4 regions of the Bradyrhizobium brasilense genome follow, and region 1 is predicted to be linked to each of the others. Evidence: predicted binding sites of a transcription regulator. Region 1 holds the regulator's gene; each other region holds the start of a gene.

Region 1 (3,809 bases):
GGACCCGGCGGCGCCTTCGTCGCGCTGGCGACCCGGCCGGAGGCCCTGGTGGACGACTGCGAGCGCGCAGGCCTGATCGTGACGACGCGGCCGGCGCCGCAGGGCTGCGCGGCATCGGTGATCGATGCCGAGCGGCTGCGCCGCCACGGCGCGCTGGTGCTGCGACGGAGCAGGGACGGCTACGCCGTCGATGCAGTCAAGCCCGGCGGGATCGACCGGCCGTGGTCGCCGGCGGTTCCCGGCGACGGCGAGAGCGAGACGACGCTGCGCGCGCCTGCCGCCGCGCCGCGGCCCGCGGTGGATGCGACGCCGGCCGAGACCGATCTGCAGGGCGATGATTAGCCGTGGTCCGGCGAGGGCGCGCTCGGCAGCTCGAACAGGCCGAGATGGTATTCGTCGGAATCGGGGCCGGCGTCGGGCTTCTTGACGAGAGTGAAGGAAGCCTCGGGAAATTGCTCCCAGACTTTCAGGTCGTCGGCCGTTACCGTCAGCCAACCGAACCGGAACATGTAGCGGCCCGGTTCCGTGACGCGTCCAGCCTTTTGCCATGTGACCTTATCGACCACCGCGCACGTCCTCCGTGCCCGATGATGCGCCAAGGTGCCGGCCGACGCAAATCTCCTTCTGCGCCCCGGAAGCGGGAGTCCGGGGTCGCCCGAAATTGCTTAGGTCATCCGCCGCCGAATAGCTCATTCCGCGGCGACGATGCGCTCAACCCAAAAACAGCGTTGCGAATGCGGAGGGCCGCCGCTCCACAACCTTCGGCTTCTGCTCGACCGGCGGATGCAGCGCCGGCAATTGCAGCACGCTAACGCGCTGTCCCTCGACCAGCTGGGTCACCAGCACATGGCTGCCGTCGGGGAATTCGACCGCGTCATGATGCCGATCAGGCACGTCGGGCTCGACTTCGTTGAACACGCCGACGCGATAGTTCAGCGTCTTGGTCCAGATCCAGCGGCTGTCGTAGCGAACGTTCTCGGCGAAAGCGAGCTCGGTGCCCGGCAGCATGCAGACCGCGACAGTGGGGTCATTCTCCGAAGCAAAGCCGCGGGTCGACGTGCCGCGGAACGTCGTCGTGATCAGCGTCTCTCCGACAATGGCGGGGCGCGATGCCACGGCGTGCAGACTATAGTCACACATCGGATGGCTCCTCATTTCGAGGTAGCGACCCGTGCCTCTCCTTGAGGCATTAGGGCCTCTACCAGAGTGGACGATAGCGAACGAGCGTCTGCTCGTTTCTGGGCGATTGTACGACTGGTCCGAGATCGCTCCGATCACAAACACGCGACGCTGCGGAGAGGTATCGGAGCGCATCGGGCAAGCCGTACGCTACACTATCATGCAAGGAACGATCCGACGTGTTGCTCGTTCCCGGCCGCCGCAAGTATTTGCAATTCAGTATTTGCGATAAAGGCCGATCAGCTTGCCCTGGATGCGGACCCGGTTCGGCGGCAGGATGCGCACTTCATAGGCGGTGTTGGCCGGCTCGAGCGCGATCGATGCGCCGCGGCGGCGGAAGCGCTTCAGGGTGGCTTCCTCCTCGTCGATCAGCGCCACCACGATGTCGCCGGTATTGGCGACGTCGTTGCGCTGGATCAGCGCCATGTCGCCGTCGAGGATGCCGGCATCGACCATCGAGTCGCCGCGCACCTCGAGCGCGTAGTGCTCGCCGGCGCCGAGCATGTCGGGCGGCACGCTGATGGTGTGGCTGCGGGTCTGCAGCGCCTCGATCGGCGTACCGGCGGCGATCCGGCCCATCACGGGGACCGCGACCGGACGGTTGCCGTCGTCCTCGGCAATCGGCGGCGTGCTGGCGCGCCGGCCGAGGGTGCCTTCGATGACGCTGGGCGTGAAGCCGCGGCGACCGTTGCCGCCGCCGGCCGAGAGTTCGGGCAGCTTGATGACCTCGATGGCGCGGGCGCGGTTCGGCAGGCGGCGGATGAAGCCGCGCTCCTCCAGCGCAGTGATCAGGCGGTGGATACCGGACTTCGAGCGCAGGTCGAGCGCATCCTTCATCTCGTCGAAGGAGGGCGGTACGCCGGCCTCTTTCAGACGTTCATTGATGAAACGCAGTAGTTCGTACTGTTTGCGCGTGAGCATCTCGAGTATTCCCCCGGTTGATAGCGTCGTTCGATTCCGAGACTCTTCTGGTGGGGCCTGCAGGCCGGGCCTGACCTCAGGAGCATGTGCTCAATGCACCTGCTTCCACGCGGCTTCCCGAATGTAGGCACCAGTACTCGAAACAAATCATGAACGGACACTATATGTTCGATATGTGTTCCGCAACCACTTAATTTCCGGTGAACGTGTCGGGCAACGCACAATCGGCGGGGCGCGAAAACCCTATTCGGGCAGTGTCAGGATCTCGCATTCGCTGCCTTTGACGGCCGCCGCCGCGAACGGCGGGCGCACGAGAAGTGCCCGTGCCGCAGCGAGATTCCCGAGCAGCGACGAGTCCTGCTGCGTCACCGGTGTTGCGATCAGCGTGCCGTCCTCGCGCGCTTCGAGGCGCGCACGCAGATAGTCCTCGCGCTGGTCGTTGGCGGCGAGGTCGCGGCCGAGCAGGGCGCTAGCACGGCGATGATGAATCACTTTCCGGCCGCTCAGCGCCCGAATCAACGGCACCAGGAACAGGAAGGCGCAGACATAGGACGACACCGGATTGCCGGGCAGGCCGATCACCCGCATCGCGCCGAGCCGGCCATGCATCATCGGCTTGCCGGGCCGCATCGCAATCCGCCAGAACGTCATGTCGACGCCCTCGGCTTCCAGCGACCGCTTGACGAGATCGTGGTCGCCGACCGAGGCGCCGCCTGTCGTGATCAGGACATCGGCACCGGCCTCGCGCGCCCGGCGGATGCCCGCCGTGGTCGCCTCCACCGTGTCGGCGGCAACGCCGAGGTCGACGGTCTCGGCGCCCTCGGCGTGCGCCAGCGCCCGCAGCGCGTAGCCGTTGGAATAGACGATCTGGCCGGGGCCGGGCTGCGAGCCCGGCATCACCAGCTCGTCGCCGGTCGCCAGCACCGCGACCTTCGGGCGGCGGCGCACCGCAAGTTCCGGATAGTTCATGGCGGCCGCCAGCGACAGCGCGCGGTCGGACAGGCGGCTGCCGCCGGCGAGCAGCACCTCGCCCGCACGGAAGTCGACCCCGGCCTGGCGGATGTGCCGCCCGACGCTGGCGGCCTCCGAGATCGTGATGTGGTCGCCGTCGACGGCGGTGTCTTCCTGGATGATCACGGCGTCGGCGCCATTGGGGATCACGCCGCCGGTGAAGATCCGCACCGCCTCGCCGGCGCCGACCGTCCGCTCGAACGGCCGGCCGGCGGCGACTTCGCCGATCACCTTGAGCCGGGCCTTTAGATCAGCCGCATCGGCGGCGCGCACCGCATAGCCGTCCATCGCCGACATCGGCTGCGGCGGCTGGGTGCGGAGCGCCGCGAGGTCGTGCGCAAGCGTGCGGTGGTAGGCGGCATCGAGCGCGATCATCTCCTCCGGCAGCGGTTCGGCGCCGGCGAGGACGGCGGACAGGGCATCGGCAACCGGCATCAGGGCCACGCTCAGAGCTCCTCAATTCCTAATGTTCAAATTCCAAGTGCGGTCAAAGCCCTTGCCACGTCATCCGTCGACGTCACGTGGATAGCATGAAGGCCGCGCGCCCGCGCACCTTCGATATTGGCGGCCAGGTCGTCGAAGAACAGGATCCGCGACGCCGGCACGCCGATGGCTTTTACCACATGATCATAGGCCTCGGCGTCGGGTTTGCGGAAGCCGATGCTCGAGGACAGGAAGACGTTGCGGAAATGGCTGAG
Region 2 (3,809 bases), 2.2 Mb from region 1:
CGGCATTTTGGCCGCGCAGCTCGACTACCGCACGCGCCCCTGCAATTTCGTCGAGATCATGCCGCGGCTGGATGAACATCTGCGCCGCCCAAAGGCGAAAGGCGCGAGCGCTTAGCCGCTGCTTTTTTGTCATCCCGACGCGCAATTGCGCATCTGAGGGCGTGTGAACCACGAACCCGAATCTTGAGGGTGAGCTTCCGTAGCCCGGATGGAGCGAAGCGAAATCCGGGGCAGTCTCTTCCCCGGCGGCACCGTTCCCAAATTGCGCTTCGCTCCATCGGCTACGCAGTCCAGACGTCTCGGGCTGCGGCTTCACAACTCCAGCTCCCAGGTCTCGCCGACCAGGTCGACGCCAAAACTGTGATGCTTCTCTTCCTTGACCCGCTGGAAGCCGGCGCGGGCGTAGATGCCGCGCGCGGCGACCAGGATGCTCTGGGTCCACAGCGTCATCTTCGTGTAGCCCTTCTCGCGCGCGGCGCGGATGCATTGCTCCACCAGGGCGCGGCCGACGCCGAGCCCGCGCGCCTTTTCTTCCACCAGCAGCAGCCGCAGCTTGGCGACCCCGTCGCCGCCGTCGACCAGGAAGACCGAGCCGACCGGCTCGCCGTCGACCTCAGCGATCCAGCAATGCTCCCGGGCCGGATCGAACGATCGCAGAAACTGCGCGCAGATCTCGGCCACCAACGCCTCGTAGCTGATGTCCCAGCCATATTCCTCCGCGTAGGCTTGTCCCTGCCGCGAGACGACCCAGCCCATGTCGCCGACGCGATGGCTGCGCAGCAGGAAGCCGACCGGCTTCTCGGCCGGTGGCTCCAGCGATTGCTCGATCGTGCCCATGGCGCGCACCACCGCGGCGCGACGGTCGCCGTCTATCTGCTTCAATAGCGCCTCGACCTCGCTGCGCGAGCGGCGGTCGAGGTCGGCGGCTGCGGTGCGGCCCTTGGCGGTGAGGGCCACCTCGTTGACGCGTTTGTCGGCCTTCGACGGCTTGCGCGTCACGATCTGGCGCCTTTGCAGCGCCGCCAGCGTGCGGCTGACGAAGCCGGCATCGAGGTCGAGATCGCGCACCAGGTCGGTTGCGGTGCAATTTTCGCGGTGCGCGAGCTCGTAGATGATCCGCGCTTCCTGCAGCGTGAATGTCGAGTGCAGCAGCTTCGGCTCGATGATGCCGAGCTTGCGGGTATAGAACCGGCTGAAGCCGCGGATCGCGGCGACCTGGCTCTCGAGCGTGGTGTCATAGGAATTTGATTTCATCAAATATATTATTTGACGGAATCAAATAATCCGCAAGCGCTTTAATCAGGCCACCATGATCCGGCTGCGCAGCATGGTGCGGGAGGAACGGCCGAGCCGGCGCAGCAGGCGCGCCTCGGAGCGGCGGGCGTCGGGCCGGTAGCCGCCGATCCGCTCGTAATGCTCGCGCGCGATCAAAAGGCCCTGTTCGGCCGAGGGCCCGGTGATCATCCGGGCAACGAATTTGAGGCCGTCGCGCAGGCCCGGATCGGTGTAGGGTGCGCGGGCGTAGCGGAAGATGCCGGCGCGGTCCTTGCCGCTCGCCGCCACCATCTGGATGAACTGGGTGGTTTCCTCGATCCAGCCGGCATCGAGCACCGCGCCCGGATGCAGGAACATCAGCCAGGGCGACCGCGCCTGCCGCGCGCCTGCCGCAAGCGCGGCGGCGCGCGTGCCCTCGAAGCGCAGGAAGCGGCAGCCGGCGACGTCGGCGACGCGCTCCATCACATCGCTGTTGCCGCGGTCGACCAGCAGCACTTCGCGGATGACGCCCGCGGCCGCGCCCGGCACCAGCGCCGCCAATGTTGCGACCGCGGTGCGCTCGACGCCGTCGGTTGGAATGATCACGCTCAGCATGATTTTGAGGCTTCGATGGCTCAAACGGTGGAGAAACTCCGGCCGTGTTATCACCTTGTCATATTCAAAGCAGCCTGTTCGCCTGCAGAATTTTGTAGCAAGGTTTTGTGGAATTTCTCCGTTCATGTTCTTGATTTGTTCTCGTGCTGTGTTAGCTTCAAAGCATGAGCCGAGCATCCTCTCATGCCCTCAAGCACCCGCCGGTAACGGCGCCCTCCGATAACCCGGCGGGTGCACCTTCCCCTTTTCCCGAGCTTGCGGTCGCGATCGAGCGCGAGCGGCGGCGCGGCCGCGGCGCGCAGTCCAACGCCAGCGGCCGCTACGAGGCCGAGGCGCGCGTTGCCTTCGACGACGGCTGGCAGAGCCTCGAGGACCTGCCGCCATTTGCGACCAGCGTGGCGCTCGACACCTCGCGCAAGGTGATCACCCGCAACGACTCGCCCGACATCGGCTTCGACCGTTCGATCAATCCCTATCGTGGCTGTGAGCATGGCTGCGTCTATTGCTTCGCGCGGCCGACCCACGCCTATCTCGGCCTGTCGCCGGGGCTGGACTTCGAATCGAAGCTGTTCGCCAAGCCGGACGCACCCGCGCTGCTCGAGAAGGAGCTGGCGGCTCCGGACTACGAGGCGCGGATGATCGCGATCGGCACCAACACCGATCCCTATCAACCGATCGAGCGCGACCGGAAGATCATGCGCGGCATCCTCGAGGTGCTGGAGCGCGCCGGCCATCCGGTCGGCATCGTCACCAAGTCAGCGCTGGTCACCCGCGACATCGACATCCTGGCACGTATGGCCAAGCGCAATCTCGCCAAGGTCGCGCTCTCGGTGACGACGCTCGACCCGAAACTCGCCCGCACCATGGAGCCGCGCGCCTCGACCCCGCCGAAGCGGCTCGAGGCGATCAAGCGGCTCGCCGATGCCGGCATCCCGACCACGGTGATGGTCGCACCTGTGATCCCGGCGCTGAACGACTCCGAGATCGAGCGCATCCTCCCTGCCGCCGCACATGCCGGCGCCAGGGAGGCGAGCTACGTGCTGCTGCGCCTGCCGCTCGAGGTGCGCGATCTGTTCCGCGAATGGCTGATGGCGAACTATCCCGACCGGTACCGTCACGTCTTCACGCTGATCCGCGACATGCGTGGCGGCCGCGACTACGACTCGCAATGGGGCACCAGGATGAAGGGCACCGGCCCGATGGCCTGGATGATCGGTCGCCGCTTCGAGATCGCCTGCGAAAAGCTCGGCCTCAACAAGAGGCGGACCAAGCTGACCACCGATCACTTCGCCAAGCCGAAGCGTAACGGGCAGCAACTCAGTCTATTCTAGGCGGACCCGTAGCCCGGATGGAGCGCAGCGAAATCCGGGTCTGTTCGACCCGTGGCCGAAGATTTCCCGGATTGCGCTTCGCTCCATCCGAGCTACGAAGACGTCAAACAGTGAGTGCAAACATGAGTAACACCCCGACCGCACGCTTCACCGTCCTCACGCTCGGCGTCAGCGACATGCGCGCCAGCATCGGCTTTTATGAATCGCTTGGCTTCACCAGGAAGATGCGCGCGACCGGCGAGGAGGTCGCCTTCTTCGAGACCGGCGGCACCGTGCTCGGCCTGTTCCCGTGGCATCTGCTCGCCGCCGATGCCGGGCTGCCGGATCAGCCACGGCCGTCAGCGTTCCGCGGCGTCGCGATCGCCTGGAACTGCAACGACGACGCCGAGGTCGATCGTGTGATGGCGTTCGCGCTGTCGAAAGGCGCCAGGCTGCTGAAACCCGCGCAGCCGACCAGCTATGGCGGCTATTGCGGTTATTTCGGCGATCCCGACGGCCACGCCTGGGAAGTGGTGCGCGCGCCGGGCTTTGAGGTTCGCGACGACCGCCGGGTGTCAATTCCCGATTAGAGCGCCGACCCCGATTAGAGCGGCGGATTGAATAACGGGG
Region 3 (3,809 bases), 1.1 Mb from region 1:
CAACGGCAGCCGGCGTTTCATCGAAAGGCCGCCGAACAATCAGCCGTAGGTTGACAGCGGTTCACGAGCCTCTGCACGATTTCTTAGGGGTATGATAATACCCAATTTTGCCCGACGCGTCGAGTTGCCGGGTCCGCCGGCTCCTTTGCATGGGGTTGTTTTCGATATTTTGGCAGCTCGCCCCTGCGACTTGACCTCGCCACGATCTAGTTCGGCATCAGCACGACATCGATGCGGCGGCTGTTTCGCGTGCTGATGATGATGGCACCGTTGCGGGTCGCAAATCTCGCGCCGACAAGGCGCGGTACCTTCTCCGTCAGCGATGAAGGCAGCGGAATCATTCCGCCGGTGATGGGATCGCCGACGTTGATCGGCGCGACAGCTGCGCCGGCCGAAGGCGCTGCCTTGATGTACTCCCTTATCAACTGAATCTCTTCACGCGAGAGGTTGAGCGCGGCCTGCTCGCCTGCGCCTTCAGGCAGCTTCCTTTCCGCCTCGGCCTTGTCTTGCGCATCTTGCTGCTGGGCAGCCTCGCGTCTTGCGACTTCGGCCTGTTCGAATCTGGCGAGGCGTTCCCTCAGCGGCGCGATCTCGCGTCGCAACGCGGTAATGTCCGACTTCAGCGAAGAGAGCTGACCAAGTGCAATCGCGGCGGCAACGCAAGCGACGACCGAGATCAGGCTGAGGCACGCCACCGCCAGCCCCGTCAATCCGCCTCGACGATCGGCACGACGATTCGGGACATCCTCCGCGGATCGCCGTCGCCGTGCGGTGGCGAATTTCGGCTTGATCGTGCCGAGGAAGCTGACCAGACCGGACAGCCGCGCAGCCACCATGCGGTTCGCCTCTTGAAAGGCGCCGAATGCAGGCGCAGGGACGATCGGAGAGTGCGCCGAGGGGATGGCGGGAGCAGTAGCCGAACGGCCCGCGCCGGATGGCTGGCGGTCGTCGCGGTCCTCGCGCGTCATGCCGGGGAGCTCGAGATCAACGTCGTCCGGGCGGTCGATCGCGGTGTCCGCAACGTAATGGCGCGTGTCGGCCGCAGCGGCGTCCAATCGCTCCGTTTCCTGTCGATCGGGTCCTTGTTCGATGCGGGCGGCTTCAAGCGAGCGCCACAGCGAGAGCCCCGAATCGGTGATCTGCAGGCCCGCGTCGTTGATCGATGCCCATCCCGATTGGAAGACGTCGGCGTCGCCAAGCTCGGACGGCCGCTTCGACTGCGTGGCTTCATCGCCGGCCGCGATCATGCGCTTGACCTCGCGGCTGACCTCGTCGATCGCGATCCGTTGTCCGGGCCTTGCGGCCAGCACACTCAAGATCGCCAGATTGAACCTCATGCGGCGCCTCGCGATGCCCCATCAACCGGCCGTGCCACCGTTGCGCTCCCGTGCAGGCGACGTGCGAGCCTCAGCGGGGTCGAAGCGGATCAATCATGACGGCACGGACGTCGGTCGGTCAGGGAGTCAAGCAAGTGTACCGGCTCGCCAAGGGGCAAACAATCCGGCACCAGACCTACGACAGATGGATAAGTCGGCCCGCAAAGGGGACGCGTCGGGATCGCCTTCGCGGCGCGCCTCAGAGAAACTCGCGAAGCCTGGAGAGTTCGATCACATGCTCGGGTGAGAGCACGTCGGGGACGAGGGGAGGCTGCGACTTGGTCCGGATCTCGTAAAGATGTCGCGTCTTCTCGGGCTTGCCCATGAAATCCCGAATGCATTGGTCGAGCGTTCCATTGACGACCATATAGGGCGCGCGATCCTCTCGCCTCGAGTTGTTGAGCGAAGGCCATTTGTAAAGGTGGGCCGCAGCTTGGAAGTCCACCTGATGAGATTGGTCGGTCATCTCAAAATATCTACCCGAAAAAGCCCTGCGCGGCAAAGTCAGCCGGCTGATGAGTGAGCCGGTGCGGCAATACGTGCAAGCTGCGTGCGGCCGTCCATCGCAGAGGCCGCCGTCATGCATCTGGGACGATCCGCCGACGTGCCTCGCGTTTGATGCCTCGCAGCAACTCCCGCTTCGATCTCCCGCGGCCGAGATCGGGGCGATGGGCGGGCGAGGCCGGCTGAAGGAGAGCCGGCAGACTCCCTCGCGCGGCGCGCGCAGTGGCAGCGCGCGTTGACGAACCTGGCTCGTTCGCTGCGCCAGCGGCCGTGACGACGCGTGCTGGATTGACTCGATTCCATAATGTTCCTATTTTGTTCTATTGTCAATTTCCACGTCCGGAGACGGGCGGCTTCGGTCAGGTCAGGGATGAACGGGTCGAGATGGCAGCCGCAGCCACCATCCTTCATGCGGACCTGGATGCATTTTACGCATCGGTCGAACAGTTGCTCGAGCCGTCGCTGCGCGGCAAGCCGATCGCCGTCGGGGGCGGGGTTGTGCTGGCGGCGTCCTATGAGGCCAAGGCCTTCGGGGTGCATGGCGGCATGTCGGGGCGGGAAGCGCGCCAACTGTGCCCGCAACTCGTTTTCGTCGGCGGCCATTTCAGCGATTACCAGCGGTTGGGTGACGCGGCCATCAAGGTGATCGGCGACTTCACGCCGCTGGTCGAGCGAATTTCGATCGACGAGGCGTTTGCGGATGTTGCCGGCTGCACTCACCTGTTCGGAACGCCTGCCGAAATAGCCGCGTCGATCCGGTGGCGCGTACGCAGCGAGCTCGGCCTTCCGATCTCGGTCGGCGTCGCCCGCACCAAGCATCTGGCGAAGATCGCCTCGCAGGTCGCAAAGCCCGATGGACTTGTCGTCGTTGATCCCGACGCCGAGCTGAGCTTCCTTCACGAATTGCCGGTTGAGTTTATGTGGGGAGTAGGGCCGGTCACCAGGACGCGGTTGGATGCGATCGGCGTCGCGACGATCGGTCAGCTCGCCAAATTGTCGGAACGGTCGCTGATGCACTTGCTCGGTCCGGCAGCGGGCGAGAAACTCGCCGCGCTGGCCTGGAATCGCGATCCGAGACAGCTCAAGCCACACCGGCGCGCACGATCGGCGGGAGCACAATCGGCGCTTGGCCGAAAGCCTGCGATCGAGCAAGTCATTCGGCCCACGTTGCTTCATCTCGCCGACCGCGTCGCCACGCGGCTTCGGGCGAAGTCGCGGCCTGGACGAACCGTGACGGTGCGCGTCCGCTTCGCCGACCTGAAGTCGGTGACGCGCTCGATGACGCTCGATGCGCCGGTGTGCACGACCATCGTCTTGGCCCGGCTTGCCGAGAATCTGGTGCGCGCTGCTCTTGCAGACCATCCCGGCGAGAAGATCATCTCGCTGCTGGCGATCTCGGTGTCGCATCTCGAGGAGCATTGGGATCTTGCGCTGGAGCTTCCACTCGGACTGGCGGACGAAGCGCTTCGGCCTGGAAGTCCGACAGGGATGGCCCGCTGGGCGGCGGACCGTGCGATCGACAGGATCCGCGATCGCTTTGGCTGGGAGGCGATCGGATATGGTTCAGCCGCGCTGGAGGCGGTTCATTCGGTGCCCGACGCGTTTCGCAAGCTTGCCGAGAGAGATCTCTAGCGTTCGCCGGTTCACGTATCTGTCACTGCATTAAGAAAAGGCAATTTGGAATCGCGCGCTTGTGAGTGGCGACCCCGTACGGCCGGCCTATTTTGAGCCTGCGGAGGGACAGCCATGAAGTACAGCGCCGAACTGATCCAGACGATGCGCGATGCGTTGGATGCGGTCATGGCAAGCGTACCGGCGGATCAATCCGTGTTCGGTCTCAAGGCCGCTGTTGCGGAATGCATCCTGCGAGCCGCGGCTCACGGCCAGACCTCGTTCGACGGGTTCGTGACGTCGGCATCCGATCAGCTT
Region 4 (3,809 bases), 3.5 Mb from region 1:
TTTCGAAACAAACCGAACGCCATGTGGGCTCTTTGGGGGCTGTGGAAAGTTGCGGCGGGACGGGGCGATCCTCGCACCCGGGCATGAAGTCATGGTTAACAAGTGCCTCATATTCCGGCTTGCGGTAGTATTCCTCCGCCGGAGGGCCCCGCCGATCCTTTGATTTTGACCGTGAGGGGCCTATAAGGCCGCGTTTTCCATCCCTGTTCAGACCCTAAGCTCCGAAGAGACGTCGCATGGCCGGCCATTCCCAATTCAAGAACATCATGCACCGCAAGGGCCGGCAGGATGCCCAGAAGTCGAAGCTTTTCGGCAAGCTGGCCCGCGAAATCACCGTGGCGGCCAAGCTCGGCACCCCGGACCCGGCGATGAATCCGCGGCTGCGCGCCGCCGTGGTCGCGGCCCGCGCCGAGAACATGCCCAAGGACAATATCGACCGCGCCATCAAGAAGGCCGCGGGCAATGAGGGCGAGAATTATGACGAGATCCGCTACGAGGGCTATGGCCCCGGCGGCGTCGCCGTCATCGTCGAGGCGCTGACCGACAACCGCAACCGCGCCGCTTCCGATATCCGCTCCTTCTTCACCAAGTCGGGCGGCAATCTCGGCGAAACCGGCTCGGTCGCCTTCATGTTCGACCGCACCGGCATCATCGAATACGACGCCAAGGTCGCCTCCGACGACGCCATGCTGGACGCCGCGATCGAGGCCGGTGCCGACGACGTGGTCTCCAGCGTGGGCGGCCACGAGGTCTACGCCTCGCAGGACACCTTCCGCGAAGTCGCAAAAGCGCTGGAAGCGAAGTTCGGCGAGCCGCGTAAGGCGGCGCTGACCTGGAAACCGCAGAACACCGTCGCGGTCGACGACGAGACCGGCGAAAAGCTGCTGAAGCTGATGGACCTGCTCAACGAGCACGACGACGTCCAGAACGTGTTCGCCAATTTCGAGGTGTCCGACGCTCTGATCGCGAAGATGGGCGGGTAGTTTGCTTTGTCATTGCCGGGCTTGACCCGGCAATCCATCGAAAGCAAAGGCTTCTCTGATCGATGGATGCGCGGGTCAAGCCCGCGCATGACGATTGCGGGTGTTGTGCTTTCCCCGGGTATGAGGCTCCGTTTGTGTTTCGTTCTCCCGGCGCAGGCGGTATCACTAGCCCATGACATCCCAGCCGATTCGCTCTCCCGTCCGCATCATCGGTATCGATCCGGGTCTCCGCCGCACCGGCTGGGGGGTGATCGAGACCGAAGGCAATCGTCTCGTCTATATCGCCTGCGGTTCGGTCGAACCGCCGGACGATCTGCCGCTGGCGAACCGGCTGCTCGCGATCCATGAGGGGCTCGCCGCCGTGCTCGCCGACCACCGACCGGTGGAGGCGGCGGTCGAGCAGACCTTCGTCAACAAGGACGGCGTGGCTACGCTGAAGCTCGGCCAGGCGCGCGGCGTCGCCATGCTGGCGCCAGCAATGTTCGGTATCTCGGTCGCCGAATACGCGCCCAACCAGGTCAAGAAGACCGTGGTCGGCGCCGGACATGCCGAGAAGAACCAGATCCAGGTGATGCTGAAGATCCTGCTGCCGAAGGCCGAGCCGCCGTCCGCCGATGCCGCGGACGCGCTCGCGGTCGCGATCACCCACGCCCATCATCGCCAGAGCACCGCGCTGCGGCTCAGGGTGGCGAACCTATGATCGGCAAGCTGAAGGGCCTGATCGATTCCTATGGCGAGGATTACGTGATCCTCGACGTCGGCGGCGTCGGCTATCAGGTGCACTGCGCGAGCCGCACGTTGCAGGCGTTGCCGTCGCCGGGCGGTGCCGCCGTGCTCTCGATCGAGACCTATGTCCGCGAGGACCAGATCAAACTGTTCGGCTTCCGCAGCGATCACGAGCGCGAATGGTTTCGCCTGCTGCAGACCGTGCAGGGGGTCGGCGCCAAGGTCGCGCTCGCGGTGCTCGGCACGCTGCCGCCGACCGATCTCGCCAATGCCATCGCGCTGCGCGACAAGGCGGCGGTGGCGCGGACGCCGGGGGTCGGGCCCAAGGTCGCCGAGCGCATCGTCAGCGAATTAAAGGACAAGGCGCCGGGCTTTGCCGATGTTGATCCCGCGGTGGTGCAACTGTCAGGCGCGATCGACAACAACCGCGCGCCGCGTCCGGTCACCGACGCGATTTCGGCGCTGGTCAATCTCGGCTACGGCCAGCCGCAGGCCGCCGCCGCCATCGCCGCCGCCTCGCGCAGCGCCGGTGAGAAGGCCGAGACCGCGCAGCTGATCCGGCTGGGGTTGAAGGAACTGTCGAAGTGATCAGTGGATTGGAGCGCCTCTGTCCTTCACCTCGCCCCGCTTGCGGGGAGAGGTCGGATCGCATCGCAGATGCGATCCGGGTGAGGGGGTACAGGTCTCGACACACAGTGCGCTCGCGGAAGGAGCCCCTCACCCCAACCCTCTCCCCGCAAGAGCGCGGAGAGGGAGAACAATCTCATGTTAGTCTCGTATCATGAATACGCCCTCGCGCATGGTCTCGCCCGAACGCCGCTCCGACGATGTTGGTGACACCGCGCTGCGGCCGCAGTCGCTGACGGAGTTCGTCGGCCAGGCCCAGGCGCGCAAGAATCTCTCGATCTTCATCGAGGCTGCGAAGAAGCGCGGCGAGGCGCTCGATCACGTGCTGTTCGTCGGTCCCCCCGGCCTCGGCAAGACCACGCTGGCGCAGATCGTCGCGCGCGAGCTCGGCGTCGGCTTTCGTGCCACCTCCGGCCCTGTCATTGCGAAGGCCGGCGATCTCGCGGCGCTGCTCACCAATCTCGAAGAGCGCGACGTGCTGTTCATCGACGAGATCCATCGCCTCAGCCCGGCAGTCGAGGAGGTGCTCTATCCCGCGATGGAGGACTTTCAGCTCGACCTGATCATCGGCGAAGGTCCCGCGGCGCGTTCGGTGAAAATCGAATTGTCGAAATTCACACTGGTCGGCGCGACGACCCGTGCGGGGCTGCTCACCAATCCCTTGCGCGACCGCTTCGGCATTCCGATCCGGCTCAATTTCTACACCGAGGAAGAGCTCGAGAAGATCGTCACCCGCGGCGCCCGCGTGCTCAATATTGGCATGAGTCCTGATGGCGCAAATGAGATCGCGCGCCGCGCCCGCGGCACGCCGCGCATCGCCGGCCGCCTGCTGCGCCGGGTGCGCGACTTTGCCTCCGCAGCGGACGCCGATTCCGTCGACCGCGGCATCGCTGACCGGGCGTTGAGCGCGCTCGAGGTGGACAGCGTCGGGTTAGACGCGATGGACCGGCGCTATCTCACCACCATCGCGTTGAACTATGGCGGCGGGCCGGTCGGCGTCGAGACCATGGCGGCGGCGCTGTCGGAGCCGCGCGATGCGATCGAGGACATCATCGAGCCCTATCTGATCCAGTGCGGCTATCTGCAGCGCACCCCGCGCGGCAGGCTGCTGACCTCGCACGCCTTCCGCCATCTCGGCCTCGCCGAGCCGAACCGCGATCCCTCGCAGTTCGGCCTGTTCGGCGGCAATGGCGACGAGGACTGACGTATGATCCGGAAGAGCGCGAGGCGGTTCTTCATGCTCAAAGGCCTCCGCTCCCGAAGTCGTGAAGAGACGTGTTGATGCGGCGCATCGCACTTGCCGGTAACCTTGCCCGCTAACCATTGCGGCATCTCTGCAGGCCGTCTGCACAAACACGGCCCAATTTCGCTCCAATCAAAGGGCCTATGATAACTCAGAGCGTTTTCAACGAGCGCCAGGCATCACCGATCGCACGTCCATGATTTCACGTCGTCATTTTCTGCGCGGGTTCG

Evidence for each region. Region 1 encodes LexA, which represses DNA repair genes until DNA is damaged. Its sites were predicted from a motif close to TGTTCNNNNTGTGTTCNG; they were not measured.
Region 2: QA635_RS10605 (PA0069 family radical SAM protein) is a predicted target of LexA. The motif match lies at 1,995-2,012, and genes of this name have one in related genera.
Region 3: dinB (DNA polymerase IV) is a predicted target of LexA. The motif match lies at 2,186-2,203, and genes of this name have one in related genera.
Region 4: ruvC (crossover junction endodeoxyribonuclease RuvC) is a predicted target of LexA. The motif match lies at 1,113-1,130, and genes of this name have one in related genera.

What each region holds. Positions count from the first base shown of each region.
Region 1 is NZ_CP121669.1:4,524,830-4,528,638, forward strand. Features, by position in the region: gene QA635_RS21245 (ComEC/Rec2 family competence protein) at 1-342, shown strand, start outside; gene QA635_RS21250 (hypothetical protein) at 339-566, opposite strand; gene QA635_RS21255 (hypothetical protein) at 712-1,140, opposite strand; gene lexA (transcriptional repressor LexA) at 1,396-2,100, opposite strand; gene QA635_RS21265 (molybdopterin molybdotransferase MoeA) at 2,344-3,555, opposite strand; gene QA635_RS21270 (HAD family hydrolase) at 3,582-3,809, opposite strand, start outside.
Region 2 is NZ_CP121669.1:2,297,345-2,301,153, forward strand. Features, by position in the region: gene moaB (molybdenum cofactor biosynthesis protein B) at 1-115, shown strand, start outside; gene QA635_RS10595 (bifunctional helix-turn-helix transcriptional regulator/GNAT family N-acetyltransferase) at 313-1,254, opposite strand; gene QA635_RS10600 (glycosyltransferase) at 1,300-1,869, opposite strand; gene QA635_RS10605 (PA0069 family radical SAM protein) at 2,034-3,200, shown strand; gene QA635_RS10610 (VOC family protein) at 3,323-3,769, shown strand.
Region 3 is NZ_CP121669.1:5,613,767-5,617,575, reverse strand. Features, by position in the region: gene QA635_RS26545 (tetratricopeptide repeat protein) at 1-49, shown strand, start outside; gene QA635_RS26540 (hypothetical protein) at 207-1,337, opposite strand; gene QA635_RS26535 (hypothetical protein) at 1,576-1,962, opposite strand; gene dinB (DNA polymerase IV) at 2,265-3,512, shown strand; gene QA635_RS26525 (hypothetical protein) at 3,627-3,809, shown strand, end outside.
Region 4 is NZ_CP121669.1:8,074,267-8,078,075, reverse strand. Features, by position in the region: gene QA635_RS37340 (methyl-accepting chemotaxis protein) at 1-23, opposite strand, end outside; gene QA635_RS37335 (YebC/PmpR family DNA-binding transcriptional regulator) at 237-983, shown strand; gene ruvC (crossover junction endodeoxyribonuclease RuvC) at 1,156-1,683, shown strand; gene ruvA (Holliday junction branch migration protein RuvA) at 1,680-2,297, shown strand; gene ruvB (Holliday junction branch migration DNA helicase RuvB) at 2,491-3,540, shown strand; gene QA635_RS37315 (metallophosphoesterase) at 3,776-3,809, shown strand, end outside.